Regions from separate parts of the Microbacterium sp. LWH12-1.2 genome, predicted to be linked through region 1. Evidence: riboswitches for the same ligand, from Rfam matches in the RefSeq annotation. Region 1 holds a riboswitch; each other region holds the start of a gene.
What was found. Region 1 has a riboswitch for thiamine pyrophosphate ahead of MRBLWH12_RS12455 (ECF transporter S component). Riboswitches for the same ligand answer to the same signal wherever they lie in the genome.
Positions count from the first base shown of each region.

Region 2: another riboswitch for thiamine pyrophosphate. It lies ahead of MRBLWH12_RS07370 (bifunctional hydroxymethylpyrimidine kinase/phosphomethylpyrimidine kinase); the one in region 1 lies ahead of MRBLWH12_RS12455 (ECF transporter S component).
Region 3: another riboswitch for thiamine pyrophosphate. It lies ahead of thiC (phosphomethylpyrimidine synthase ThiC); the one in region 1 lies ahead of MRBLWH12_RS12455 (ECF transporter S component).

Region 1 is NZ_JBEGIJ010000001.1:2,624,469-2,633,919, reverse strand. It holds gene MRBLWH12_RS12470 (ABC transporter ATP-binding protein) at 1-1,330, shown strand, start outside; gene MRBLWH12_RS12465 (ABC transporter ATP-binding protein) at 1,327-3,567, shown strand; gene MRBLWH12_RS12460 (D-alanyl-D-alanine carboxypeptidase family protein) at 3,735-5,264, opposite strand; TPP riboswitch at 5,379-5,489, shown strand; gene MRBLWH12_RS12455 (ECF transporter S component) at 5,480-6,124, shown strand; gene MRBLWH12_RS12450 (ABC transporter ATP-binding protein) at 6,124-7,581, shown strand; gene MRBLWH12_RS12445 (energy-coupling factor transporter transmembrane component T family protein) at 7,578-8,366, shown strand; gene MRBLWH12_RS12440 (DUF4190 domain-containing protein) at 8,435-8,650, opposite strand; gene MRBLWH12_RS12435 (hypothetical protein) at 8,782-9,207, opposite strand.
Region 2 is NZ_JBEGIJ010000001.1:1,526,615-1,536,065, reverse strand. It holds gene MRBLWH12_RS07405 (glutamate ABC transporter substrate-binding protein) at 1-47, shown strand, start outside; gene MRBLWH12_RS07400 (amino acid ABC transporter permease) at 113-769, shown strand; gene MRBLWH12_RS07395 (amino acid ABC transporter permease) at 766-1,689, shown strand; gene MRBLWH12_RS07390 (hypothetical protein) at 1,701-2,336, shown strand; gene pheS (phenylalanine--tRNA ligase subunit alpha) at 2,397-3,437, shown strand; gene pheT (phenylalanine--tRNA ligase subunit beta) at 3,437-5,935, shown strand; gene MRBLWH12_RS07375 (DUF402 domain-containing protein) at 5,973-6,686, shown strand; TPP riboswitch at 6,693-6,786, shown strand; gene MRBLWH12_RS07370 (bifunctional hydroxymethylpyrimidine kinase/phosphomethylpyrimidine kinase) at 6,777-8,303, shown strand; gene argC (N-acetyl-gamma-glutamyl-phosphate reductase) at 8,518-9,451, shown strand, end outside.
Region 3 is NZ_JBEGIJ010000001.1:3,728,440-3,737,890, reverse strand. It holds gene MRBLWH12_RS17755 (ThiF family adenylyltransferase) at 1-269, opposite strand, end outside; gene MRBLWH12_RS17750 (thiazole synthase) at 266-982, opposite strand; gene thiS (sulfur carrier protein ThiS) at 1,035-1,274, opposite strand; gene thiO (glycine oxidase ThiO) at 1,271-2,395, opposite strand; gene thiE (thiamine phosphate synthase) at 2,411-3,049, shown strand; gene thiC (phosphomethylpyrimidine synthase ThiC) at 3,057-4,826, opposite strand; TPP riboswitch at 4,820-4,927, opposite strand; gene MRBLWH12_RS17725 (putative immunity protein) at 4,987-5,529, shown strand; gene MRBLWH12_RS17720 (winged helix-turn-helix transcriptional regulator) at 5,588-5,989, opposite strand; gene MRBLWH12_RS17715 (nuclear transport factor 2 family protein) at 6,072-6,473, shown strand; gene MRBLWH12_RS17710 (response regulator transcription factor) at 6,554-7,231, opposite strand; gene MRBLWH12_RS17705 (sensor histidine kinase) at 7,228-8,343, opposite strand; gene MRBLWH12_RS17700 (DUF2306 domain-containing protein) at 8,348-9,040, opposite strand; gene MRBLWH12_RS17695 (NAD(P)-dependent alcohol dehydrogenase) at 9,172-9,451, shown strand, end outside.

The DNA.
Region 1 (9,451 bases):
GACGATGTTCGTGACCGCACCGCTGCTCGCGATCGGCGGCATCATCATGGCAGTCACGACGAACGTCGGCCTGAGCTGGCTGATCGCGGTGTCGGTGCCAGTGCTGCTCATCGTCGCCGTGCTCATCATCAGCCGCATGGTGCCGCTGTTCCGCAGCATGCAGACGAAGATCGACACGATCAACCGGATCATGCGCGAGCAGCTGACCGGCGTCCGCGTCGTGCGTGCGTTCGTGCGCGAGGGCATCGAGGAAGAGCGCTTCCGTGGAGCGAACACCGACATCATGGTGGTCGGCCGCAAGATCGGCTCGCTCTTCGTTCTGCTGTTCCCGCTGTTCATGCTGATCCTCAACGTCACCGTCGTCGCGGTGATCTGGTTCGGTGGCATCGAGGTCAACGAGGGCACCGTCGAGGTCGGCACCCTGTTCGCCTTCATGCAGTACATCGGTCAGATCATGATGGGCGTCATCATGTCGAGCTTCATGGCGATGATGATCCCGCGTGCGGCAGTCTCCGCCGAGCGCGTCGGCGAGGTCCTCGACGCTGAGGCGGGTATGAGCCGCCCCGAGAACGGCGTCGTCGACTTCCCGACACCGGGCTCGGTGGCCCTCGACAACGTCGAATTCACCTACCCCGGAGCCGAATCGCCGGTGCTGAGCGGCATCAGCTTCGCCGCGGAACCGGGTGAGACCGTCGCCATCGTCGGCTCCACCGGTGCCGGAAAGACGACGCTCATCTCGCTCATCCCCCGCCTGTTCGACGTGACTGGCGGTGCCGCGTTCGTCGGCGGCACAGACGTGCGTGAGGCCGACGTCGAAGCCCTCTGGAAGAGCATCGGCCTGGTACCGCAGCGTCCCTTCCTGTTCACCGGCACTGTGGCATCCAACCTCCGCTACGGCCGGGAGGAGGCGACGGACGAAGATCTCTGGCACGCGCTCGAGATCGCGCAGGGGCGCGACTTCGTCGAGGAGATGCCGGATGGTCTGGAGTCACGCATCTCCCAGGGCGGCACGAACGTCTCGGGCGGACAGCGCCAGCGCCTGGCGATCGCCCGCGCGATCGTGCACCAGCCGCAGATCCTCGTCTTCGACGACTCGTTCTCGGCGCTCGACCTCACCACGGATGCGCGCCTGAGGCAGGCGCTGTGGCGAGAACTGCCGCATGTCACCAAAATCGTCGTCGCCCAGCGCGTGTCGACGATCACGGATGCTGATCGCATCGTCGTCCTTGAAGGAGGAACAATGGTCGGTGTCGGCACCCACGAGGAGCTGCTCGAGACCAGCGAGACCTACCGCGAGATCGTCGAGTCGCAGCTGGGGGTGGACGCATGAGCGAGCAGAAGCCGAAGAACCGCCGCGAGCGCCCAGCGGCCGCCGGGGCCGTCGCTACCGTCGAACCGGAACTCACCGACGAGGAGAAGTACGAGGCAGAGCTCGCTGAGCAAGCCCGCCAGAACTCGGGCGACTGGGACAGCGTGGCGCCGGGCAAGGCCGACAACTTCGGCAAGAGCTTCGGGCGGATGATCGGGCTGCTGAAGCCCTCCGCCGTCTGGTTCGTGTTCGTGTCGATCCTCGGCGCCATCGGCGTCGTGCTCACAGTGGCCGCGCCCAAGGTGCTCGGCGAAGCGACGAACCTCGTCTACGCCGGGTTCATGTCGAACCAGCTGGCACAGCCGCAGGGCGACTTCCCCGGGTTCCCGGTCGGAACCCCGAAGGACGAGGTCGTCGAGCAACTGCGCCAGTTCGGACAGACCGACTTCGCCAACCAAGTAGCGGCACTGCGGGACTTCACCGTCGGCGCCGGCATCGACTTCGAGGCGATGCGCTGGATCATCACGGCGGTACTGGCGATCTACGTCGTCGCGGCGCTGCTGAGCTGGATCCAGGGCTACGTCATCAACGTCATCATGGTGCGCACCATGTGGCGCCTGCGTGAAGAGGTCGAGGCGAAGATCAACCGTCTGCCACTGTCGTACTTCGACAAGGTGCAGCGCGGCGAGCTGATCTCGCGCGTCACGAACGACATCGACAACATCACCCAGACGATGCAGCAGTCGCTCTCCGGAGCGCTCACCTCGGTGCTCACCGTCATCGGCGTGCTGGTGATGATGTTCTCCATCTCGTGGCAGCTCGCGCTCGTCGCCCTGATCGCGCTGCCGCTGATGGGCGTGATCTTCGGTGTCATCGGGCCGCGTTCGCAGAAGGCCTTCGGCACCCAGTGGCGCAAGGTCGGCCGCCTGAACGCGCGCGTCGAGGAGGCCTTCTCCGGTCACGCGCTGGTCAAGGTCTTCGGTCGCGAGCAGGACGCCCTGGACAAGTTCCAGGTCGAGAACGAAGAGCTGTACCAGGCCGCGTTCAAGGCGCAGTTCCTCTCCGGCATCATCATGCCGGCGATGACCTTCGTCGGCAGTCTCAGCTACGCCGCACTCGCCGTGCTCGGCGGCCTCATGGTGGCCAACGGCCAGCTGCGGCTCGGTGACGTGCAGGCGTTCATCCAGTACTCGCAGCAGTTCTCCCAGCCGCTGGCGGAGCTCGGCGGTATGGCCGCGGTCGTGCAGTCGGGTACCGCATCCGCAGAGCGTGTGTTCGAGCTGCTCGACGAGGATGAGCAGGAGCCGGATGCCGATGACGCACCGGAGCTCGTCGACGGCAAGGGCGTCATCGAGTTCGAGAACGTCCAGTTCTCGTACACGCCGGAGCGTCCGCTGATCAAGGACCTCTCGTTCCGGGTGAAGCCGGGGCAGACGGTGGCGATCGTCGGACCGACGGGTGCCGGCAAGACGACGCTCGTCAACCTGATCATGCGCTTCTACGAGCTCAGCGGTGGCCGGATCACCTTGGACGGGCAGGACATCGCGGAGATCACGCGCGACGACCTGCGCTCCCGCACCGGTATGGTCCTGCAGGATCCGTGGCTCTTCGCGGGCAGCATCCGCGAGAACATCCGCTACGGGCGTTCGACGGCCACCGATGAAGAGGTGCTCGCCGCGGCGAAGGCGACGTACGTCGACCGCTTCGTGCACGCGCTGCCCGAGGGCTACGACACCGTGCTCGACGAGGACGCCTCCAACGTCTCGGCGGGTGAGCGTCAGCTCATCACCATCGCGAGAGCGTTCGTCGCTCAGCCGTCGATCCTCATCCTCGATGAGGCGACCTCGGCGGTCGACACGCGCACCGAATTGCTGCTGCAGCACGCGATGGCGGCGCTTCGCGAAGGACGCACATCGTTCGTCATCGCGCACCGCCTGTCCACCATCCGCGACGCCGACCTCATCCTGGTGATGGAGCACGGCGACATCGTGGAGAAGGGCACGCACGACGAGCTCATCGCTGCGCAGGGGGCCTACTGGCGCCTGTACCAGTCGCAGTTCGAGCAGGCTGCGACCGACATCGACGCTGAGGAAGCCCTCACCGCGTCGACTCCGGTCGTCGTCACGGGTGACGCTGAGGAAGCAGAAACAGAAGCCGCGCGGATCGGTGCCTCGGTCGGCGTCGGGATGCCGGCGGCCGAGGTTGCAGCCGCAGAGGCGATCCTCGAAAGCCCGGAGGCTCCTGACCGCAAGGCCTGACCTCCATCACGCAGACGCCCCACTCCGCATCGCGCGGGGTGGGGCGTCTCGCGTTGTGCGGGTCCCTGGGCGTGTTGGGTGGCTGCCTCGTGCAGCTCCCTCAGGTGGCGCCTCGTTCGTGTGTCAGATGAAGGGGCGGGGGAAACGGATGCTGCAGGCGAGACCGGTCAGCGTTGAGCGGACTCGGCGATCCCGAACAGTTCGAGCGGATGCGTCAGCCGCCACCACGGGCTCGGGCCCGCGAGTTCATCGGCGAGGGTGAGCTTCGTCTCGGCGGTGTTCAGCGGCCCGGTCGCCGTGAGCGTTCCGACCACGTCGCCGGCCGCCTGGGTGTTGCCCAGGTCGAACTCGGGGGTCACTTTTGCGGTGCCGGCATTCCAGAGGATGACGGCGGCATCGGCATCCGTCACGATCTTCGCCGACTCGCCCCACACCGTCTGCACCTCGCCGACGACAGTGCCCGCGGGCACCGTCGGCTTCTGCGTCTGCAGAGCTGCTTCGGCCTCGGCGAAGAGCGTGCGGGTCACGGCGAGGCGTTCGTCGTCGCCGTTCTGACCGAGGACGGCGGCATAGAGCCGGACGGTGGTGTCTCCGACCGCGACGTCCTTCGCCGTGAGGAGGTTGTAGTACTCGAGGGTGCCTGTCTTAATGCCGACGACGCCCGCATCCGCGAGCATCCCGTTGCCGTTGGTCACCACGCCGACACCAGGAATATCGACCGACTTCGTGCCGACGATGCTCGCGAACACCGGGTTCTCCATGGCGAGCTGCGCGAGCTTGACCAGCGCCTCCGGCGTCGCGGTGTTGCCCTCATCGAAACCAGAAGGGGTCACCACGGTGATGCCTTCGAGTCCGCGCTCGCGCAGCCACACCTCAGCGGCATCGGCGAAGGCGCGTTCCGAGCCCCAGATCTCGTCGGACAGCCGGTCGATGTAGTTGTTGGCAGAGCCCAGCAGAATGCCCTGCAGCATCTGGAACTCCGTCAACGTGCCACCGACGGGAACATCCAGCGAGGACTGATCCGCGATCCGGTAATCCCAGTAGTCCTCGCTGTCCTGGAGAGTGAACGAGTACTCCGGGCCCTGCTCGCCGACGGCGAGCGGGAGCCTGTCCAGCACCATCAGGGTGCTGACGACCTTCGTGATGCTGGCGATGCCCGCTTCGTCCAGAGCGGAGGCGACCGCGCCGACGCCCTCGACGCCGACGGCCGCGCTGCCCTGCGTCGGCCAGGTGAGCGATGCGGGCGGTGCGGATGCCGCTTCGAACTCGACTGCCTGCACTGTCGGCGCGATCTCGTGCAGGGGCCACAGCAACGTCGTTCCGGCATAGGCGGCGACGAGCCCTGCGAGGATCCCGAGCGGCACCAGCGTCTGCGGCTGGGCGAAACCGCTGCGCAGTCGGGCACCTTTCAAAAGGCTCGCGCCGTTCGCCGTTGCGATCGGGCCGTCGAGCGTCCCTGGCCGCGTCTCGTTCGCGATCGTCGCCGGATCGACCCAGGTCAGCGCGGTCGCGCCGCGTCCGGCATCGGCCCAGCGAGCGGGGGCTGTGGATTCGACTGCTCCGGATCCGGCAATCGCAGCGACATCCGGCAGTGCAGCATCAGACAGTGCGGTCTCGGCCACCGCCGCGTCATCGATCGACGCGGGTGCGGCCGCCGCATCCGATCCCGTATCCGGGCGCGCGTCACGAAGGGTCACCTGCACACGCTACCGAATCATTCAAGGAATTCGCGGCGTATCCCGCCTCCGCGCCTGTGAAAGTCGTCCGCCGCGAGAGGGGAATCGCGCGGGCAGCGGCGAGAGTAAGATCGACAGCACAACCACGGGAGTCCGGCGAGCCGGGCTGAGAGGGAGCGATCGCGCTTCGACCGTCGAACCTGATCTGGGTCATGCCAGCGCAGGGAGGAGTTCAGATGAGTACATCCACGCCCACATCGGTGGCCACGTCCGAGGCAAAGGGCCTGCGTCGTCCTGAGATCTGGCGCTGGCGCATCGTCGACATCGTCGTCGCCAGTGTCATCGGCGTCGCCGCCGGCCTGATCTTCCTGGCCTGGAACGTCGGTTATCTCGGCCCCGCAGCACTGCTCGAACCGCTGCTTCCCGGCGTGCAGGGCCTGCTCGACGGGCCGTGGCTGTTCGCCGGCGTGCTCGGCGGCCTGATCATCCGCAAGGCGGGCGCTGCGATCTACACCGAGGTGCTCGCTGCGGTCGTGTCCGCACTCGTCGGCAACCAGTGGGGCGGATTCCTCACCATCGAGGCCGGACTCGTGCAGGGGTTGGGCGCCGAACTCATCTTCCTGCTCTTCTTCTACAAGCGCTGGTCGTTGCCGGTCGCGGCGCTCGCCGGCGCGGGTGCGGCTCTTGCCGGAGGAATCAACAACCTGATCCTCTGGTACGCAGGATCCGGCCCGACCTTCACCGTCGTCTACCTGATCAGCGCCGTGATCTCGGGCGCCATCATCGCCGGCATCCTGTCCTGGGTGCTGGCGCGAGGCATCGCCGCCACCGGAGCCCTCGACAGATTCGGTTCCGGGCGCGAGGCGCGCGTCCGGGTCTGATGAGCGCGAGTACCACCGGCCCCGCCGCCGTCGAGGCGCGCGGCTGGGGCTGGCGGCACGCGAGCCGTCTCGCCTGGGCGCTGGAGGAGATCTCCTTCCGCATCGAGCCGGGGGAGCGGGTGCTCGTGCTCGGTGCTTCGGGGTCGGGGAAATCGACCCTGATGCACGGACTCGCCGGCGTCCTCGGCGGCGACGAAGAGGGCGAGAGCACCGGTGAACTGCTCGTCGACGGGGCGCCCGCGTCGGCCACGCGAGGTCGCAGCGGCCTGGTGCTGCAGGACCCGGATTCGCAGGTCATCCTCGCGAGGGTGGGCGACGATGTCGCCTTCGGATGCGAGAACCTCGGTGTGCCGCGGCCGGAGATCTGGTCGCGCGTCGGCGCCGCACTGAACGCGGTCGGCCTCGACGTGCCCCTCGACCGGCAGACGAAGGCGCTCTCCGGCGGGCAGAAGCAACGCCTCGCGCTCGCCGGCATCCTCGCGATGCAACCGGGGCTCGTGCTCCTCGACGAGCCGACGGCGAACCTCGATCCGCAGGGCGTCATCGAGGTGCGCGACGCGGTCGAGCGGATGCTGCAGGCGCAGCCGGCCACGCTGATCGTCGTCGAGCATCGCCTCGACGTCTGGTTGCCGCTGATCACCCGGGTCATCGTGATCGGCCAGGGAGGCGTCGTGGCTGACGGCTCGCCGGACCGCGTGCTCGGCGTCGAGGGCGCTCGGCTCGCAGCCGACGGCGTCTGGGTGCCAGGATTCGCCCCCGTACCGCCGTCGCCCCCGCGCCGCGGACCTGGGGAACCGCTGCTATCGGCCCGAGACCTTGCGGTCGCACGGGTGAAGGGCCGACCGGTCGCCTCGGGCATCGACCTCGACGTGCGCGCCGGGGAGGTGCTGGCCATCACCGGGCCGAACGGTGCCGGAAAGTCGACGCTCGGGCTCACGCTCGCTGGACTCCTGCCACCGGCCGCCGGCCGGCTCACGGCATCCGTCGCCCTGGCCTCCGACATCGGCGAGGAACCCATCCACTGGGCATCGCGCGACCTGCTGACGCGTATCGGCTTGGTCTTCCAGGAGCCGGAGCATCAGCTGCTCGCCAAGACCGTACGCGACGAGCTCGCCGTCGGACCGCGCGCGCTCGGCATGGCGGAGGACGAGATCGCGGAACGCAGGGACGAACTGCTCACGCGGCTGCGGCTCGACCGCCTCGCGCTGGCCAATCCGTATACGCTCTCCGGCGGCGAGAAGCGACGGCTGACGGTCGCGGCGGCTTTGGCGACCCGACCGCGCGTGCTCGTCCTCGACGAGCCCACCTTCGGGCAGGATGCCCGCACCTGGGCGGAACTCGTCGCCATGCTCGCCGCCCTTCGCGATGACGGGACGGCGATCGTGACGATCACCCATGACGTCGATGTCGCGAGGGCGCTGCACGCCGAGCGCTTCGAACTGGGCGGTGCGGGATGACGGTCCTCGACTCGCATGCGCGCACGGGTGGGCTCGCGCAGATCAACCCGGTCGCCAAACTCGGCGTGAGCGCACTGGTCGCGATCCCGCTGATCCTCACGCTCGACCCGGTATCGGCATCCACTGCGCTCGTGCTGGAGTGCGTGCTGTTCCTCTTCGCGGGGATCGGCTGGCGCGAGTTCTGGGTGCGCACCTGGCCGGTGTGGCTCGCGGCTCCGCTCACGGGGCTCACGATCGCCCTCTACGGCGAGACGAGCGGAACGGTCTACGTCGATTGGTTCGTGCTGCGCATCAGCGACGGCTCCCTCGCCCTGGCGCTGGCGACGATGCTGCGGGTGCTCGCGATCGCTCTGCCGTCGGTCGTGTTGTTCATCACGGTGGATCCGACCGACCTCGCCGATGGGCTGGCGCAGATCGTCCGCCTGCCCGCGCGTTTCGTGCTCGGCGCCCTGGCGGGGCTGCGTATGGTCGGGCTCTTCATCGACGATTGGCGTGCGCTCGAGCTCGCCCGCCGGGCGCGCGGCGTCGCCGACCGAGGCAGGATCCGCCGCTTCTTCGGCATGGCGTTCGCGCTCCTGGTGCTGTCGATCCGCCGGGGAGCGAAACTCGCGACGGCGATGGAAGCGCGCGGATTCGGCGCACCGGTCGCCCGCACGTGGGCGCGCGAATCGCGTTTCGGCTGGCGGGAATGGATGCTGCTGGCAGTCGGTGCCGCGATCTCCGCGCTCGCGATCGCCGCGGCCGTCGTCACCGGCGCCTGGAACTTCATCCTCGGGCCGAGCTGACGCGAGCCACATCGGCACCGATTCGGGAACATGTTCCCGAATCGCTCTGAGGGACCTGCGTCAGATCGTCAGATCCACTGGTGCAGCACCAGAACGCCGATGAGGATGCACGTCAGTGCGAGTCCCACCGAGCCGAGCACGACTCCCGCGTCGGCGAGTCGGCGCCCGCCCTGGCGGCGCGCGGTGATCTGGCGACGAGAGGCATAGCCGGCCGCGATTGCGACCAGCGGACCGAGAACGGGCACGAGGAAGGCGACCCCGGCGAGGCCGCTGATCAACGCCACGATGGCGAGTGTGTTCGTCTGAGCCGGTACGACCGTCTGCGAAGCGATATGGGTCGAGCGAGCCGGTTGCGGCCGGGGCGCACGTTCTTCGCCCCGGCGGCGGGCGGTATCTGCCCCCATGCGCGGGCCGGTCATCGTTCGAGCACGGGGCGCGGCTGCGCACCGTGCAGGGACGAGACCACGAGTACCGGTACCGGCGTCGGTGCCGGTTCTCGCTTCATCCGGGGGAACGTTGTTGTCGGTCGAGCGAGCGCCGATCGGATGCGCCTCCACACTGCTCTTCTCCTCGCGGATCGCCAGGCGGCTCCGACCCCCACGGCGAGCAGCAGTGCGAAGCCGGAGGCGAGTGGCGTCATCCCGTCACCGGAGTGCCACAGCGCAAGGCCGAGGATGCCTCCCGTCAGCCAGATTGCCGCTGCACCGCCCGCGAGCCCGGCTGCGTCGAATGCGATCGCCACGCTTAGCGCCACCGCACCGAGGACAGCCGTCCAGACTCCGACCTGGCCGATCGCGGTGAGCAGTTCGGATACGACGGGGGCGATGGGAAGGGGTGCCATGGTTTTCGGATTCTCGGGGTGTAGTAGACGGTTCTCCATATGAGGAGAGTCCGCCACGGCGATTCCATTACGCGGAACTCCGACGCCAGCGGGCACCGGAGATGGAGTGTCGCGTAATGGAATCAGCAGCCGGCCATCTCTATAGATGGGTGACGGTTGCCCCTGCAGCCGCGCCCGCGGTGAGTGATCTGGGGTCGCTCACTCTCCTCACCGACGCTCCCACGCCGGGGAGGATCCGGGTCTC
Region 2 (9,451 bases), 1.1 Mb from region 1:
GCGAGTCCGGCATCGAGGTCGAGCAGCCCAAGGTCGACGCGTACTGATCTGACCGGGGGCGGCCTCCTCTCCCGGAGGCCGCCCCGTACAGCTTGAAGAAGGGCAGGGTGGCGTGGACGTCATCTTCGGCAACCTCGACCTGTGGGGAGAGGCGATCGGCAACACGCTGCTCGTCTTCTTCATCGGCGGGATCATCGCGCTCGTGCTGGGAATCATCGTCGGCGCGATGCGCGTCTCGCCGGTGCCGATCGCGCGCAGCGTCGGCACGGTGTACGTCAACCTCGTACGCAACACCCCGCTCACCCTGGTCTTCTTCTTCTTCGTGTTCGGCTACCCGCAACTCGGGCTGCCGAACCTGTCGAACACGGTGCTCGGCATCCTGGCGATCGGCGTCTACACGGCGACCTACGTCGCCGAGGTGCTGCGCGCCGGCATCAACACGGTGCCGGTCGGGCAGGCCGAGGCCGCTCGAGCCATCGGCCTTCCGTTCGGCCAGGTGATGACCTCCGTCATCCTTCCGCAGGCCTTCCGCTCGGTCGTCCCGCCGATGATGAGCGTGTTCATCGCGTTGCTGAAGAACACCACGGTCGCCGCCGGCTTCTCGATCGCCGAGCTCGCCGCACTCCGATCGACGATCAACGATGCCGCGGACAGGCCGGGCAACCCGATGGAGGTCCTGCTCTGGGTGGCCGTCGTCTTCGTGGCGCTGGTCATGGTGATGAGCGGCCTGCAGCGCTATCTCGAGAACCGATGGAGGATCGCACGATGACTTCCGTGCTCTACGACGTCCCCGGCCCCCGGGCGATCGCTCGCAACCGCATCCTCGCCGTCGTCACCATCCTCGTGGTGCTCGCGGCCCTTGGTTTCGTGATCTACCGGATGCTCGTCACCGGTCAGTTCTCCGAGCAGAAGTGGTTCGTCTTCACGTTCTCGAACGTCTGGATGGGCATCGGGAAGGCGCTCGGGAACACTCTCGCCGCCTTCGCCCTCGCCGCAGTGCTCAGCATCGTGCTCGGCTTCGTCCTCGCGATCGGCCGGCTCTCCGATCACGCGTGGGTGCGCATTCCCGTCACCGTGATCACCGAGCTGTTCCGCGCCGTGCCGGTGCTCGTCTTCATGATGCTGCTGTACTACGGGCTGCCGGTCGTCGGCGTGAAGATGGACCCGTACTGGGCCGTCGTGCTCGCGCTCATGGTCTACAACGGTTCCGTGCTCGCCGAGGTCCTCCGTGCGGGCGTCGAATCGCTCCCTCGGGGCCAGAAGGAAGCCGGCTACGCCGTCGGCCTGCGCAAGAGCGGCGTCATGCGGCTGATCCTGTTCCCGCAGGCGATCCGCGCCATGCTCCCGGTGATCGTGGCGCAGCTCGTCGTGACGATGAAGGACACTGCACTCGGCTTCATCATCACCTACCCCGAACTGCTGTACTACGCCAAGCAGCTCACCTCGCAGCAGGGGCGTCCGATCCTGCAGTCTGCGTTCGTCATCGGCGGCATCTACATCATCATGTGCCTCATCCTCTCGGGGATCGCCAAGTGGGTGGAGATCCGCACGCGGCGTTCCCCCAAGGTGCGCGGAATCGTGGAGGCAGCCGGTGCCGACCCGCGTCTGCATGAGGACGGAACGAACACGGAACTGATCACCCTGCAGAAGGGCGGGAGCGGTCTGGACGGCGGCGCCGGGCTCCGCTGAGCCCGAACACCATGACCACCGTCGAGCCGGTTTCTCCGTACCCTCCCGCGACGAGTCGCGACCTGGATGGGTGGCTCTCGGAAGATCTTGCGGCCCTTCATCCGCCGGAGGCTCCGACGCGACTGCGGGCCCTCGCCGACACTCAAGCGGCAAGGGCCGGAGCCTGGGCGGGTGGTATCAGCGTCGGCGTTTCCGCGGCGATGGTCGGGCTCATACTCCTCCTCGTCACCGGTCGGATCTCGAGCGCCCCGCTCATCGGCGGGGGAGTCCTGCTCGCCGGCCTGTGCACGCTCTTCCTTGTCCGCGCGCAGCGTCGGATCCCTGACACGGGACGCCTGCGCAGCGTGCGTGGACCGGCCCGGCTCCGCGCCGGCATCAGCGCCGCCCTGGTGATCTACCTTCCGGTCACCGCCCTGATGGTCGTGGCCATGATCAGTACGGGCCGATTCTTCGGCCTGATCGTCGTGAATGTCGCGATCCTCCTGTTCCTCGTCTCCGCCTTCGTCGTGCCGGCCGGTGTGCTCGGCCGCGGCCGCGAATCGTTCCGTCGTCGAGCGATGACGGACGCCGCACTGCGTGCCCGGCTCGAGGAGGATCGGCTTTCCTGGAAGCCCGACCATGCCACGCCCATGTACGGTCCGCTCTGAGGCCAGGTCCGACAGGGGAGCGCACAGGGCGCGATGCAGTCCCCGGTAGACTCGACTCTCGTGTCTGAGTCTCCCGAGATCACCCCAGAAGCGGTCGAAGCCGCCGTCGCCGCGGCGCTCGATGCGATCCGCGCCACGGCCAGTACGACCGAGTTGAAGGCGGCCCGTGCCGCGCACGTGGCGGAAGGCTCGCCGCTGGCGGTCCTGAACGCGTCGATGCGCCAGGTCGCCCCCGAGAACAAGGCCGCATTCGGCAAGCTCGTCGGTCAGGGCCGAGGTCAGGTGACCCAGGCTCTCGCTGCCAAGGAAGCCGAACTCGCCGCGGCCGAGGTCGCCGCTCGACTGGAGGCGGAGCGCGTCGACATCACCGCGGTCGCCTCCCGTACGCGCGTCGGTGCTCGGCATCCGCTCACCCTGCTGCAGGACCAGGTCTCCGACATCTTCGTCGGCATGGGATGGGAGATCGCGGAGGGACCGGAGCTCGAGCATGAGTGGTTCAACTTCGACGCCCTGAACTTCGACGTCGATCACCCCGCACGCCAGATGCAGGACACCTTCTTCGTCGACCCGGCCGATCGCCATCTCGTCATGCGTACGCATACGAGTCCCGTGCAGGTGCGGTCGATGCTCGACCGCGAGGTTCCAATCTATGTGCTGTGCCCCGGCCGCGTGTACCGCACGGACGAGTTCGATGCGACGCACCTCCCGGTGTTCACCCAGTTCGAGGGTCTCGTCGTCGACAAGGGCATCACGATGGCTCACCTCAAGGGCACCCTCGATCACTTCGCGAAGCTGCTGTTCGGCCCGGAGGCGAAGACGCGCTTCCGCACGAACTACTTCCCCTTCACCGAGCCGTCCGCCGAGCTCGACCTCTGGCACCCGACCTTCAAGGGGGGCGCACGGTGGATCGAGTGGGGTGGCTGCGGCATGATCAACCCGAACGTGCTGCGCGCGGCGGGGATCGATCCGGAGGAGTACAGCGGTTTCGCCTTCGGCATGGGCATCGAGCGCGGCCTGATGTTCCGCAGCGATGTGCAGGACATGCGTGACATGGCCGAGGGCGATGTGCGCTTCAGCGAGCAGTTCGGGATGGTGGTGTGATGCGCGTCCCGCTTTCGTGGTTGCGTGAGTACGTGGATGTGGCAGCGGATGCCACTCCTGAAGATGTCCTCGCGGCATTGGTGACCGTCGGCTTCGAAGAGGAGGACATCCACCGCTTCGATATCACCGGTCCTGTCGTCGTCGGACAGGTGGTGTCCTTCGAAGACGAGCCGCAGTCCAACGGCAAGACGATCCGCTGGTGCCAGGTCGATGTCGGCGAGGCAGAGCCGCGTGGCGTCGTCTGCGGTGCCCATAACTTCGCCGTCGGTGACAAGGTCGTCGTGACCTTGCCCGGCGCCGTGCTGCCCGGCCCGTTCCCGATCGCTGCCCGCAAGACCTACGGCCACGTCTCCGACGGCATGATCGCCTCGGCGCGTGAGCTCGGTCTCGGCGACGAGCACAACGGGATCCTGATCCTTTCCGAGCTGGGCGTCGACGCGCCTGTCGGCACCGACGCGATCTCGTTGCTCGGTCTCGACGACGTCGCCGTCGAGATCAACGTCACCCCGGACCGCGGTTACGCCTTCTCGCTGCGCGGCGTCGCCCGGGAGTACTCGCACGCGACGGGTGCGGTCTTCCGCGACCCTGCCGACCGCGACTTCGCCGAACTCGCACCGGGAGAGGGCTTCTCGATCGTCGTCGACGACCAGGCGCCGATCCGCGGACGCGCCGGGGCGAGTGAGTTCGTGGCGCGCGTCGTGCGCGACGTCGACCCGTCCCGTCCGACGCCGCCGTGGATGATCGCCCGACTGTCGCTCGCCGGGATGCGATCGCTCGGCATCCTCATCGACATCACCAACTACGTCATGCTCGAGCTCGGCAACCCCGTGCACGGTTACGACCTCGACAAGCTCACCGGTGGCATCACCGTGCGTCGGGCGACGGCGGGCGAGAAGATCGAGACCCTTGACGGTCAGGTGCGCACCCTTCACGTCGAAGACCTGCTCATCACGGACGAGTCCGGCCCGATCGGCCTCGCCGGCGTCATGGGCGGCGCGACCACCGAGATGAGCGAGACGACTCGCAACGTCCTCATCGAAGCGGCGACCTTCGACCCGATCACGATCGCGCGCGCAGCCCGACGGCACAAGCTGCCCAGCGAGGCATCCCGCCGCTTCGAGCGCGGAACCGACCCGCTGCTTCCCTTCGTCGCCGCTCGTCGCGTCGCCGACCTCATGGTCGACCTGGCCGGTGGCGCATACGACGACCTCGGCGGTGCGCTGTTCGCCGAGGTGTTCGTCGAGGGCATCGAGCTCCCCGAGGGCTTCGTGCAAGGTCTCATCGGCGTCGACTACACGGATGCCGAGATCACGGGTGCCCTGACCATGATCGGCGCCGAGATCACCGCGGTCGGCCAGGGCTGGCAGGTCATCCCGCCCACCTGGCGTCCGGATCTCACCGACAAGTGGACGCTCGCCGAGGAAGTCGCCCGTATCCACGGGCTCGACCGCATCCCGTCGGTCCTTCCGACGCCGCCATCCGGGCGCGGACTCACGCCGCTGCAGCAGGGCCGACGCCGTGTCGCCGATGCGCTGGCAGCGGCAGGGTTCGTCGAGACGCCGGCCTTCCCCTTCACGACCGAGATGCAGAACGATCTGCACGGTTCGGCGTCGGGGGAGCACCTGCCGAGCATCCGGCTGGCAAACCCGCTCGACGGGCACGCGCCGTACCTGCGCCGCTCGCTGATCCCTGGTCTGCTGCAGATCGCGCACCGCAACATCTCGCGCGGCCTCACTGACCTCGCGTTGTTCGAGACCGGCATCGTGTTCCTCCCGGAACCGGGAGTGACGTATGGCACCGACACCGTGCCGCCGCTGGGCGAGCGTCCCTCCGAGGAGAAGCTCGCAGAGCTGAACGCCTCGATTCCTCCGCAGCACCGTCACGTCGCCGTCCTGCTCGCAGGCAACGTCGTCGCCCGTCAGCCTGGCCGTGCTGCAGAGGCCGCCGGCCTCGCTGAAGCGCTGGATGCTGTGCGTGTGATCGCTGCGGCTGCCGGCGTCGAGATCGATGTCGTGCAGGCCGAGCGCGCTGCTCTGCACCCGGGGCGCACCGGCTCGCTGGTCCTGGGGGGCGAGGAGGTCGGCTACGTCGGCGAACTGCACCCTGTCGTCGCCGAAGGCGCCGATCTGCCGGGGCGCGCGACCGTGCTCGAGGTGGACCTCGACCGCATCCTCGAGCTCGCTGGAAACCGTGTGGTCGCCGCATCGCTGTCGACGTTCCCGGCAGCGACGCAGGATGTCTCGCTCGTGGTCCCGGTCGCCGTCAGCGCTGCCGAACTGCGTGGCGCGCTCGTGGAGGGCGCCGGCGCGCTGCTCGAGACGGTGCGCCTCGTCGACGACTACCGCGGTGACGGAGTGCCCGACGGCTTCAAGAGCCTGACGTTCGCTCTGCGCTTCCGCGCGGACGATCGCACGCTCACGGCCGCAGAGGCGACGGAAGCCAAACTCGCCGGCGTCGCGCTGGCTGAGGAGCGCTTCGCGGCGACACTGCGCGACTGAGTACTGCGCAGCGGCGAGCCGGGGGTATCGTGCCGGGATGAGCATCCTTCCGCACAGCACCCCGGCCGCCGTGCCGGAAGGCGCCCGGCCGATGGGCGAAGGGCCGTTCCTGAGTGCAGGCGAGGTCGTCAACTGGCACTACCGCCGGCCGGGGTGGCAGCCCGGCGATCCGTCGTACATCGCGCCGATGCGGGTGGTCCGCGATGACGATCGGGGTCTCGTCGCCTGGCTCGCCGCGGGCACGCGTGTAGAGGGTCAGGGCGGGCCGGACGGTCGTCGTATCCGAACCGTGCCGCTCGACCAGCGCTGGCTCGTCACCCGGACCCGCATCGTCGAGGAGTGGTGGGGCAACGGAGTCGTGCGGATCGCTCCGGCCGGCCTGCCCTGGTCGATCTGGCTGTTCTGGAGCGACACGACGGGCGACGACTGGGAGTTCGCGGGCTGGTACGTGAACCTCGAGAACGCGCATCTGCGCACCGACCGCGATACGTACTCCTCCGACCACATCCTCGACGTCGAGATCGAGGCCGATGGCACGATCCATCTCAAGGACGAGGACGAGTTGGCCGCCTGTGTCGAGCAGGGGCGCCTCACCAGAGAACAGGCCGCGCAGATCGAGCGCCACGCGGATGCGGCGATCACCTCGTTCCACGAAGGGGACTGGCCGTTCGATCGCGAGTGGGTGCGCTGGCGTCCGGAATCGACGTGGACGATCCCGGTTCTGCCCGGCCTCGAAGAGCTGGTCACATAGACTGCGAGCAGTGACACGGGGTGCCGCATCCGCGGCTGAGAACACACCCGTCGAACCTGATCTAGTTCGTACTAGCGAAGGGATGTCGCAATGAGCGATCTTCTGCGTCCACCGTCCGTACCTCGGGTGCTCAGCATCGCGGGCAGCGACCCCTCCGGCGGGGCCGGAATCCAGGCCGACCTCAAGTCCATCGCCGCGAACGGCGGTTACGGTATGGCGGTGGTCACCGCGCTCACGGCGCAGAACACCCGGGGCGTCCGCGCAGTGCACGTGCCGCCGACTGTGTTCCTCCGGGAGCAGCTCGATGCCGTCTCCGACGACATCGAGATCGATGCCGTCAAGATCGGGATGCTCGCGAACGCCGAAGTCATCCGCACGGTGCTGGCCTGGCTCACGGTCACCCGTCCGCCGGTGGTCGTCGTCGATCCGGTGATGGTCGCCACAAGCGGCGACCGACTGCTCGATCCCGATGCGGAGGTCGCATTGCGTGCCCTGTTCGCTCAGGCGCACCTGATCACGCCGAACCTCATCGAGCTCGGGGTGCTCACTGATCGGGACATCGTCGACTGGAGTGACGCGATCGCCGCGGCCGTGGCGCTGTCCGATGAGACCGGTGCGGCGGTGCTGGTCAAGGGCGGGCACCTTCCCGGCGACGAGTCCCCGGATGCCCTCGTCGAGCCGGGCGGCGTCGTACACGAGTTCGGCGGTGCACGGATCGCGACGGTGAACACCCACGGCACCGGATGCTCGCTGTCGTCCGCTCTCGCCACACGACGTGCGCACGGCGACGACTGGTCCCAGGCGGTCGCGGTGTCCCGTGCGTGGGTGCGCGAATCCCTCCGTGGGAGCGAAACCCTCAATGTCGGAGGCGGGCAGGGGCCGATCAGCCACTTCGCCGGGCTCTGGCGACGAGGAGGCATCGTGTCGTCCCCGATACCCGAGGAGGTCGTCGCTGACTGGTGGGCGCGGATCGCGGAGATCAGATCGGACATCGACGCGCTGCCCTTCATCGGCGGTCTCGCCGACGGCACACTGTCCCGCGAACCCTTCCTGTTCTATCTCGGCCAGGACGCGCTCTACCTCCGGGAATACGCTCGGGTGCTCGCCCAGGCCGGACGGCTCGCGCCGACCTCCGAAGAGCAGGCGTTCTGGGCGCAGTCCGCGCACGGAGCCATCGTGGGTGAACTGGAGCTGCACGCTTCGTGGCTGTCCCCGCAGACAGGCGTCGGTACGTGGACGTTCGCGGCGGAGCCGGCACCGGCCACCACCGCGTATCTCGACCACCTGCGATCCACCGCGTTCGGCGGTGATTACACCGAACTCATCGCCGCGATCCTGCCCTGCTTCTGGCTGTACACCGATCTCGGGAAGCGCCTGCACGCGGGGGAGTTCGGTGCTTATGCGCGCAACCCGCAGCATCCCTACGCGTCGTGGCTCGCCACGTACGCGGACCCTGCGTTCGAGGAAGCGAATCGGCGGGCGATCGGGTACGTCGCGAACGCCGCCGCGGGGGTGGGCCCGGACGCCCGCGCCCGGATGTTCCGCGCGTTCGAGCTTTCCTCCCGTCATGAGCGGGCGTTCTTCGACGCGCCGATGGAGCGCTGCGCGTCTCGATGACGCTGCTGATTTGCGGATGCTGCCGAGCGCGCGCTATCGTCCAGGCATGCCTTCGGCCGCATCCGCTTCACTGACGCTCGTTCCGAGCGTCGTTTCGGTGCGCCGACGCCGGTCCGACCGCCGACTCTAGGCGACCCCGCGCTCCTGCCCGATGGCAGTCGAGTGCCGGTGTCGCCGCTCCGGCTCATCCGACCCCGACCGTTAAGGTAGAAGCATGACGTACACCGTCGCCGTCTCCGGCGCATCCGGCTATGCGGGCGGCGAGATTCTGCGCCTTCTCGCCGGTCATCCCGACATCGACATCCGTACCGTGACCGCGCATTCGAATGCCGGTCAGCCGCTGATCGATCATCAGCCGCACCTGCGCTCGCTCGCTCACCTCGCTCTGCAGGACACGACGCCGGAGATCCTCTCCGGTCACGACATCGTGTTCCTCGCTCTCCCGCACGGCCAGTCCGGGCAGTACACCGATGCGCTGGGCGACACCCCGCTCGTCATCGACGCCGGTGCCGATCACCGCCTGACCTCCGAGGCGGCCTGGGATGCCTTCTACGGGGGCGCATTCCACGAGCCGTGGAGCTACGGCGTCCCCGAGCTCCTCGTGGACGGCGTCAAGCAGCGCGAGCTTCTGCGCCACGCGACCCGGATCGCGGCGCCCGGCTGCAACGCCTCCACGGTGAGCCTGAGTCTCGCACCAGGTGTCGCCGCGGGCGTCATCGATCCCGGTGACATCGTCTCCGTCCTCGCGGTCGGCCCATCCGGAGCGGGCAAGAGCCTCAAGCAGAACCTGCTCGCCAGTGAGGTCCTCGGCACCGCGAACCCCTACGCGGTCGGTGGAACGCACCGGCACATCCCGGAGATCCGCCAGGCTCTCGCTGCGTCCAGTGGGGCGGAACCCGAGAGCATCCGCATCTCCTTCACGCCGGTCCTGGTGCCGATGTCGCGCGGCATCCTCGCGACGTCGACCGCGCCGATCGTGCCCGGAGTCACTGATGCCGAGATCCGCGCCGCGTGGGAGAGCGCCTACGGCGATGAGACCTTCGTGCAGCTGTTGCCGGAGGGCCGTTTCCCGCGCACCGCCGACGTGCTCGGCGCGAACACCGCCCTGATCGGTCTCGCCATCGACCGGGCAGCCAATCGCGTGACCG
Region 3 (9,451 bases), 1.1 Mb from region 1:
AACTGCCGATGCAGGTTGCTGATCTCGACGGTGTCGTCGTCGATGACGCCGATGGCTCCCACACCTGCCGCGGCGAGCGCAGCGAGCACCGGAGTGCCGAGCCCGCCAGCCCCGACGACGAGCACCCGGGCCGCCGCGAGTCGGCGTTGCCCCGCTTCGCCGATGCCCGGCAGAGCGAGCTGGCGCGCATAGCGGGCACGGGCGTCCGCGTCGAGGGGGCCGGCGGGTTCGACCAGCGGATGCGGCGGCCCGTGATGCGTGGGGTTCACAGGTCGGGCCGTCCCGCCATCGACGAGGAAGCCAGGGCATGCTCGCGGCGTGGAATCCGGCCGGACCGCGCGGCGAGGCGCCCGGCGATGACGGCGTGCTGGAACGCCTGGGCCATCCCGACCGGGTCGATCGCGCGGGTGACGGCGCTGGCGAGCAGCACCGCATCGCAGCCGAGTTCCATCGCCAGCGCCGCATCCGAGGCGGTGCCAACGCCGGCGTCGAGCACGACAGGTACCGATGCACGGGAGACGATCAGTTCGATGTTGTGCGGGTTGAGGATGCCGAGTCCGGTCCCGATCGGGGCCCCGAGCGGCATCACCGCTGCCGCCCCCAGATGCTCCAGTCGCAGCGCGAGAGCCGGATCGTCGTTCGTATAGGCGAACACCGTGAAGCCGCGTTGCACGAGCTGTTCCGTCGCATCCACCAGCTCCACGGCATCCGGCAGCAAGGTGTCTTCGTCGGCGATGACCTCGAGCTTCACCCAGTCCGTCTCGAACGCCTCGCGCGCGAGCTCGGCCACGAGAACCGCTTCGCGGGCAGTGAAGCAGCCAGCGGTGTTGGGGAGCAGGCGGATGCCGCGCTCGGCGATCATCGAGTAGAGAGTGCCCGCCTCCGGCGAGTAGCGACGCACCGCGACGGTGGTGAGCTCGGTGCCAGAAGCGGTGAGTGCGGCCCCGAGATCGGCAAGGCTCTCGGCCCCGCCCGTGCCCATGATCAGCCGTGAGGTGAAGCGGACTCCGGCGACCTCGAACGGGTCCTCCCGCTCAGCCACCCTGCACCGCCGTGAGCACTTCGATCTCGTCGCCGGTGCTCAAGACCGTCGCGGTCCAGCTGCCTCGCCTCACGATGGCCGCGTTGACCGCGACGGCGAGGCCCAGCGATTCGCCGTCGACTGCCCGGCCGTCGGCTCCGATGGCACGGCCGGTGAGGTCGGTGACGACGTCGGCGACAGTGGCGTCTGGTGCGATGCGGGCGGGAGCGCCGTTCAGGCGAACGTCGATCATGAGACCTCCAGGGGTACGGGGGATGCGGTGAAGCGGTCGGGTCGGAAAGGGGCGATGCCGGGCGGGGCGACGCCCGAGATGAGCGAGGCCACGGCCTCGGCCGCGATGGGCGCGAGCATGACGCCATGGCGCCCGAAGCCGGTGGCGATGATCAGCCCCGGTGCCGCGCGTCCGAGCAGGGGCGCGTTGTCCGGAGTCGTCGGCCGGGCCCGCGCCGTGACCTCGAGCAACTCGAGTTCGGCCACGGCAGGCACCACCGCAGCGGCGTCGCGCAGCAGTTCGTAGACGCCTCCCGCCGACACTGCCGGCCCGCCGTGTTCGCGTTGCGTGGCACCGAGCACGACGGTGCCGTCAACACGCGGCAGGAGGTACACCGACGCACCGTGCACGCGAGCGCGAACGGTGCAGTCGAGCAGCGGGCGCAGCCGATCGGGAACGCCCAGGCGCAGGATGTCGCCGTACACCGGGCGCAGCTGCGGCACGAACGGCATCCCGTCGAGGCGGCCGGCGGCGAGGCCGTTCGCGACGACGACCTCTCGCGCCGTGATCACGGCGTCATCGAGGCGCACGCCGATCGCGGGCGACATCGGATCGTTCGGGTCTTCGTGCAGGATGCCGCGCACCACGGTGCGCACGATGCGATCTCCGAGGGCGGCGAGCAGAGCGGTGGCGAGGGCGCGGGGGTCGATGCGATGCTCGCGCACGCGACGGACCGCGGTCGTCCGCGGACCGAGGAGGGGTTCGAGGCGTCGCGCTTCGCGGAGGGTGAGCACCTCGATCGCGCCCGGTTGGAGTGCGGCGAGATCGTCGAAGCTGCGCCGATCGGCGTCGTCGACGGCGAGGAGCAGAGTCGATGCGGCCTCGAATCCGCACCGGCCGCTACCCGGAATCGTCGCGAGGAAGGCGGGATACCGCGCCGCCGATTCCTGGGCTATGACATGCAGCGACTGCTCTGTGGGGCGGTGCTCGCTGATCGGCGTGATCATGCCGGCTGCGGCATACGTCGCGCCCGACGCCGGTTCCGGATCGACCAGACGCACGTCACGGCCCGCCCGCGCGAGCTCCCACGCGATCGACAGCCCGATGGCTCCCCCGCCGATCACGACGGTATCGCAGCGCACCGATACACTCGCCGCATGCTGCTCTCCTCCGCCCGGCTCTACCTGTGCACCGACGCCCGCCGCGATCGAGGGGACTTCACCGAGTTCGTCGATGCGGCCTACACCGGCGGCGTCGACATCGTGCAGCTGCGCGACAAGGCACTCGAAGCCGCCGAGGAACTCGAGTACCTCGGCATCCTGCGCGAGGTCGCCGAGCGGCACGGCCGACTGTGGGCCGTCAACGATCGGGCTGATATCGCGGCCGTCTCCGGCACGCCCGTCCTGCACCTCGGCCAGGGCGACCTGCCCCGCTCGGCTGCGCGCCGCATTCTCGGCGGCGACGTCGCACTGGGCCTGTCGACCCACGACGCCGACCAGCTCGCCGCCGCCCGCGCCGAGCCCGGACTCGACTACTTCTGCGTCGGACCCGTGTGGGCGACGCCCACGAAGCCCGGCCGCGCCGCCGTCGGCCTCGACCTCGTACGCGCGGCCGCCGATGCCGACCTGGCCGGTGTCGCGCGGCCGTGGTTCGCGATCGGAGGGATCGACCTCGACACGGTCGACGAAGTGGTCGCCGCGGGCGCGAGCCGGATCGTCGTCGTACGCGCGATCACCGAGGCCGGCGACCCCGCCGATGCCGCGCGGAAACTGCGCGCGCGGCTGCCCGAGATGTGACATCCGCTCAGCCGCGGAGAGTCGGCTCTGGCAATTTCTCGTCAGCCGGATCCCGCAACGCGGGCGCCGGCAGATAGACGGTTCCCCCGGCTTCGCGGAAGGCCTCGGCCTGCTGCTGCATCCCGGCGATCGCCGTCTGTTCGGCGACGCCACCGAAACGGTCGCGGATGTCCTGCGAGATGCGCATCGAGCAGAACTTCGGCCCGCACATCGAGCAGAAGTGAGCCGTCTTCGCCGGTTCTGCCGGCAGGGTCTCATCGTGGAACGCCTCGGCGGTATCCGGGTCGAGTGACAGAGCGAACTGGTCGCGCCAGCGGAACTCGAACCGCGCCTTCGACAGGGCGTCGTCGCGGTCGCGGGCACCGGGGTGGCCCTTGGCGATGTCGGCGGCGTGAGCGGCGATCTTGTAGGTGATCACACCGGTCTTCACATCATCCTTGTTCGGCAGCCCGAGGTGCTCCTTCGGGGTCACGTAGCAGAGCATCGCCGTGCCATAGCGGGCGATCTCGGTGGCGCCGATCGCCGAGGTGATGTGGTCGTAACCGGGCGCGATGTCGGTCACGAGCGGGCCGAGCGTGTAGAACGGGGCGCCGTGGCAGAGCGCCTGCTGCCGCTCGACGTTCTCGCGCACCAGGTCGAACGGGATGTGGCCGGGACCCTCGACCATCACCTGCACGTCGTACTGCCATGCCCGCGCCGTGAGCTCGGCGAGGGTGTCCAGCTCGGCGAACTGAGCGGCATCGTTGGCGTCTGCGGTGGAGCCCGGCCGCAGGCCGTCGCCGAGCGAGAAGGCGACGTCGTACCGCGCGAAGATCTCGCACAGTTCGTCGAAGTGCGTGTACAGGAAGTTCTCCTGATGGTGCGCGAGGCACCAGTCGGCCATGATCGACCCGCCGCGTGACACGATGCCGGTCACCCGATTCGCGGTGAGCGGCACGTAGCGGAGCAGCACGCCGGCGTGGATCGTCATGTAGTCGACGCCCTGCTCGCACTGCTCGATCACGGTGTCGCGGAAGATCTCCCAGGTCAGGCTGCGCGACTGGCCGTCGACCTTCTCGAGAGCCTGGTAGATCGGTACGGTGCCGATCGGCACCGGCGAGTTGCGCAGGATCCATTCGCGGGTGGTGTGGATGTCGTCGCCCGTCGACAGGTCCATGACCGTGTCGGCCCCCCATTTGGTCGCCCACCGCAGCTTGTCGACCTCCTCGGCGATCGAGCTCGTCACCGCGGAGTTGCCGATGTTCGCGTTGATTTTCACCAGGAACGCCCGTCCGATGATCATCGGCTCGGACTCGGGGTGGTTCACGTTCACCGGGATGATCGCCCTTCCCGCGGCGACCTCGGAGCGGACGAGTTCGACGTCGCACGCCTCGCGCACTGCGACGAAACGCATCTCGGGCGTGATCACGCCGTGGCGCGCGTAGTGCATCTGGGTGACGGTGCGCCCATCGAGACCGCGGCGCGGCGGGCGGCTCGCACCGCGCCACTCGGCGGAGGCTGCACCACGTCGAGTCGCGCTGCGACCGTCGTCGTGGAGGTTGCGGGCACGACCCGAGTACTCCTCGGTGTCGCCGCGCGCGGCGATCCAGCCGTCGCGCATCGGCGGAAGGCCCGCCTCCGGCTCGCACGGCGGCCCTTCGGTGCGGTAGACATCGAACGGTTCGTTCGCCGAGGCATCCGGCGAATCGGCGAGCGAGATGCGGGTGACGGGCACCGAAATGCCGTGTTCTTCGTCGTGATGGTGCGCGAGAACGCGCACCTTTTCAAAGGTGCTCACAGGCTCCTACTTCCTACGCCGGCATTACCCGGACAGGTTCTACGGTCGCAGGCAGCTTCAGCCAGATCTCAGCCCGTGCTCGGGCACCCGTGTGGACGGGATGATGCTAGCACGCGGGCGACGACGAAGTCGGCGCCGACCGCCCACTTAGAGTTGGCAGGTGACTTCCTCCTCCGGCGACTTCGAGCTGGCGATGGACGAGATCCGCGTGGTCGCCGGATTCGCCGCCGAAGCAGCGGCACGGATCCTCCCGATCTTCGAACGCGTTCACTCGGATGATCCCCGCCCTCGTGCGGCCGTCGATGCCGCACGGGCGTTCGCCGCCGGGGCGCCCCGCACGATGCTGCAACGCACGACGGCGTTCGCCGCTCACCGTGCGGCGAAGGAATCGACCGATGAGCGCGCGAAGCTCGCCGCGCAGGCCGCCGGTGACGCAGCGGCAGGGGCGTACCTGCATCCGATCGCCAAGGCGCACCAGGTCGCTCACATCCTTCGCGCCACCGCGATCGAGGCGTACCTCGCCGAGCTGGACGGCGTGGGCGATGCGGAGGCCGGTGCTCTCGCTGTCCGGCGCTGCGCGGAATCCGCGAGCCCCGGTCTCATCGACGTCCTTCGCCGATACCCTCCGGCGCCACCGGGGACGAACCGCGTCGCGCAGATCATGAGCATGCTCGACACCGCACTGCGAAACGCCGATCGGTAGTCGGCGGCATCCGCCGCGCCGACCTCCTCGCTCGCCGGGCCGTCTGGGCGGAGCCCCCTCAGCGCAGCGTTCGCACCGCTCCGGTATCGGTGGGCATCGTCATATCGTCGTACGCGGCGCGGGCGACCTCGACTTCCTCGATGTGCGATTCGGCCCACCGCCCGAGTGCTGCCAGCGGCTCTTGAAGGGTGCGCCCGAGTGGAGTGAGGGCATAGTCGACGCGCGGAGGCATCTGATCGAACGCCGTCCGGGAGACGATCCCGTCGCGCTGGAGTTCTCGCAGAGTGTCGGCGAGGACTTTTCCGCTGATACCCCCGACTGCTTCGCGGATCTCCCCGAACCGCAGGGCCCCACCGCTGAGGGCGACGACGATCATCGCCGTCCACTTGTTGGCGATCCGCGCAAGCGATGTCCGCGAGGGACACGTCGCGAGCATCACGTTCCACTCCGGTCTTTCCATGATCACGTCCTTGGTTACGTTGAGGTAACAGGTTACCAAATGTAATCATAGGTCAGATCACACCGATAGAAGGAGAAATGCAATGAGCGAGAACACACCTGCTGCTGTGGCGGATGCCTATTTCAGTGCGCTCGGCAACGGCGACGTGCCCGCCGCGATGAGCCTCATCAGTCCGGACGTCGTCTGGCACCAGCCCGGAGCCAACCGATTCTCCGGAGATCACGCCGGTATCGACGGTGTCGGCGCCATGATCGGCGGCATGATGGAGGTCAGCGAAGGCACCTTCCAGCTCTCGGTGTCTGGGCCCGCCATGGTCAACGGCGAGTTGGTCGCCGTTCCGGTTCGCTTCACCGGCCGGCGCAGCGACGCATCGATGGACATGAGCGGCGTCGATCTGCTCACCGTTCGTGACGGGAAGATCGTCGAGGTCCACCTGTTCTCAGAGGACGGTGCGGCCGAGGACACATTCTGGGGACGCGCCTGAGGCGCGCGCTCGGGATGCGGTGGGGTTCAGGCGCGAGCCGTCTGAACCCTGCCTGCCGCCCCGGTCGAGAGCACGCAGTGTCAGTGGCCGTCGCCGTTGGTTCGTGCGCGCATCCGCCCTGTCTGGTGCGCCCAGATGGCGATCTCGACGCGGTTGCGAGCGCCGAGCTTGGTCATCAGGCTCGCCACGTGCGTCTTCACCGTGCTGAGGGTAATGAACAGCTCAGTCGAGATCTCGCCGTTGCTCAGGCCACCAGCGACCTTCGCGAGCACCTGTTCCTCGCGCTCGGTGAGCGGCTCGATCGGCTGCGGTGGCGGCGCAGCCGGCCCCGCTCCGGCGAAGGCCTCGAGCAACCGCACCGTGACGTTGGGGGCGATCAGGGCATCCCCGCTCGCGGCAGCGCGGATCGCCTGGGCGAGCAGCTCGGACCCTGCATCCTTGAGCAGAAAGCCCTTGGCACCCGCCCGCAGCGCCGCGAAGACGTACTCGTCGAGGTCGAAGGTCGTGACGATGACGACCGCCATCGGGTCATCCACGCCCGGGCCTGCCAGCACGCGGGTCGCCTCGATGCCGTCGAGGTCGGGCATCCGGATGTCGAACAGGCAGACGTCCGGTCGCAGGCTGCGGGCGAGGGCGACCGCTTCGTTGCCGTCGACTGCCTGACCGACGACCTCGATGTCCGGTTGCGCGTCGAGGATCATGCTCAGCCCTGTGCGCACGAGCTCCTGGTCGTCGGCGATGAGCACGCGAATGGTCATGGTGCCCATCCAACACGAGGAAGCACCGCGGTGACGACCCATCCGCCGCCGGGCGCAGGGCCGACCTGGCAGGTGCCGCCGAGCAGAGCGGCGCGCTCCGTCATGCCGATGATGCCGAAGCCCGGCGTCGGCGACGCGGCGACGTCTCCGTCGTTCGTCACGCTCAACCGCACCCCGCGCTCGTCTGCCTCCACGAGCACGTCGACACGGGTGACCTGACGCCCGTGTCGGAGGGCGTTGGTCACGGACTCCTGCGCCAGGCGGAAGACCGCAGCAGCCACCGGCGGCGGGATGCTGCCGTCGTCGCCTTCGACCTTCACGGTGACGTCCGCGCCGCCCGGCCTTGTTCCGGCGAGCTGCTCGATGTCGTCCAGCCGCGGGCTCGGCGCGAGCTCCGCCGTCTCGCCCTGCCGCAGCACTCGCACCATCGACCTCAGCTCGCTCAGGGTCTTGGCCGCCTCCGCCTCGATCACGCCGAGCGCGTCCTGCGCTGCGCGCGGGTCTCGCGCCGCCACCGCAAGACCCGCCTGGGCACGGATCGCGATGGCGGAGACGTGGTGGGCGACCGTGTCGTGCAGGTCACGGGCGAGGTGCTCACGCTCCCGCATCCGGATGCTGTCGAGGAGGCGTCTGCGGGATCCTGCGCGGTAGCGAAATGCGGTGCCGAGCAGCGCCATCGTCAGCAGCAGCGCGAACCCGCCGACGAGCTCGTTGAGCCCTCCCCCTCGGACGAACGTGAGCCCGAGGCTCACGAGGAGAATGCCCGATCCGATCATGAGGTCGCGACCGGATCCCCAGCGGTACAACGCGTACACGATCACCATGACGAAGAGGTTCGTGTAGAGGACGGGGTCGGGCAGGAGCAGGTCGATCGGCACCATCACCACGACGAGCATCAGAAGCGGCTTGGTGCGGCGCCACAGCACGGTCGGCAACACGGCGAGCAACACGATCACCATGAGGACCGGCTGCGACAGATCGGTTCTGAACATGCCCTCGACCACCGCCAGCACGGCGACAAGAGCCACGAGAGCCCAATCCCGCCAGACCCGGCGCGGCGGAGGGGGCGCCGCGCTCGGCGCACTCCACGCAGAACGCAAGAGGCCGGTCACCACGTCAGGATACAAGCGCACCACGGCCCGACACCCCGCGCACGCGTCGGCCGGACCGTCGGCGGCGTCGTCGGATGAGCAACTCCGCAACGACGCTGTTGATCACGAAGCCCGCAGCGACGAACCAAGCCTCACCGTATACGTCGACGTCACCGAGGGGGATCGTCCACAACACCAGCACGAGGGCTTGGGTACTGCCAGAGAGAGCGAGCGCATAGGCGCGCGTCATCCATGCTCCGTGCGCAGCGAAGTCGCGCCGCGTGATCGCGATCACGGCCCGCACGAGAAACACCATCATCGCTCCGGCGAAGACGAGACGAACCATGGCGAGTGCGAGCTCGTCCGTCGGCCCACCGAAGAAGATCGCGAGCCACGCGGCCGACAGTGCCCCGATGAATCCCGCAGGAATCAGGACACGGCCGGCGATGCGGTGCCACCCACGCCGAGTTCGCAGTGCCGGAGAGAACTGGAATGCGCCGAGGACGCAGTACACGGTCATCGCCGCGATGTGCGCGACGATCGGCACCGACGAGAGCACTGTGTCTGCGGGCTCGGTGCCCACCTCCTCCAAGCGAAGCACTCCGCCAATCACGGGTAGGACGCTGAGCAGCAGGAGACCGGTGATGGCCAGCCATCCGCTCCTCGGCCGCCGCTTCTGCTCGGCAAGGGGGCGGGTGGTCTTCATCTGTTGCGACATGTCTCGATGCTCGCCTGATCGAGCGCCCTGGACATCGGCCTTCCGCACGGACTCAGAGCCGTACTTTCGGCCGACCGGATCCGGGCCGTCCGGCCGATGACGCGCTTCCCCGAGACGGCGAGCATCGAGTCATGACAACCAACACGACCATGACCGCGGCCGTATACCGCCGCTTCGGCGCCCCCGAGGAGGTTCACCTCGAGCAACGCCCGATCCCCTCGCCGAAGCCCGGCGAAGTGCTCATCCGAGTGCACGCGAGCACGGTGAGCGTCGCCGATCACCGAGCCCGCGCTCGGGACATCCCCTCGGGCCTCGGGATGCTCGCCGCCATCGGGCTCGGCCTGTTCCGGCCCAGCCGGCCGATCCTCGGCATGGATGCCGCGGGCGTCATCGCAGCGGTCGGCTCTGGCG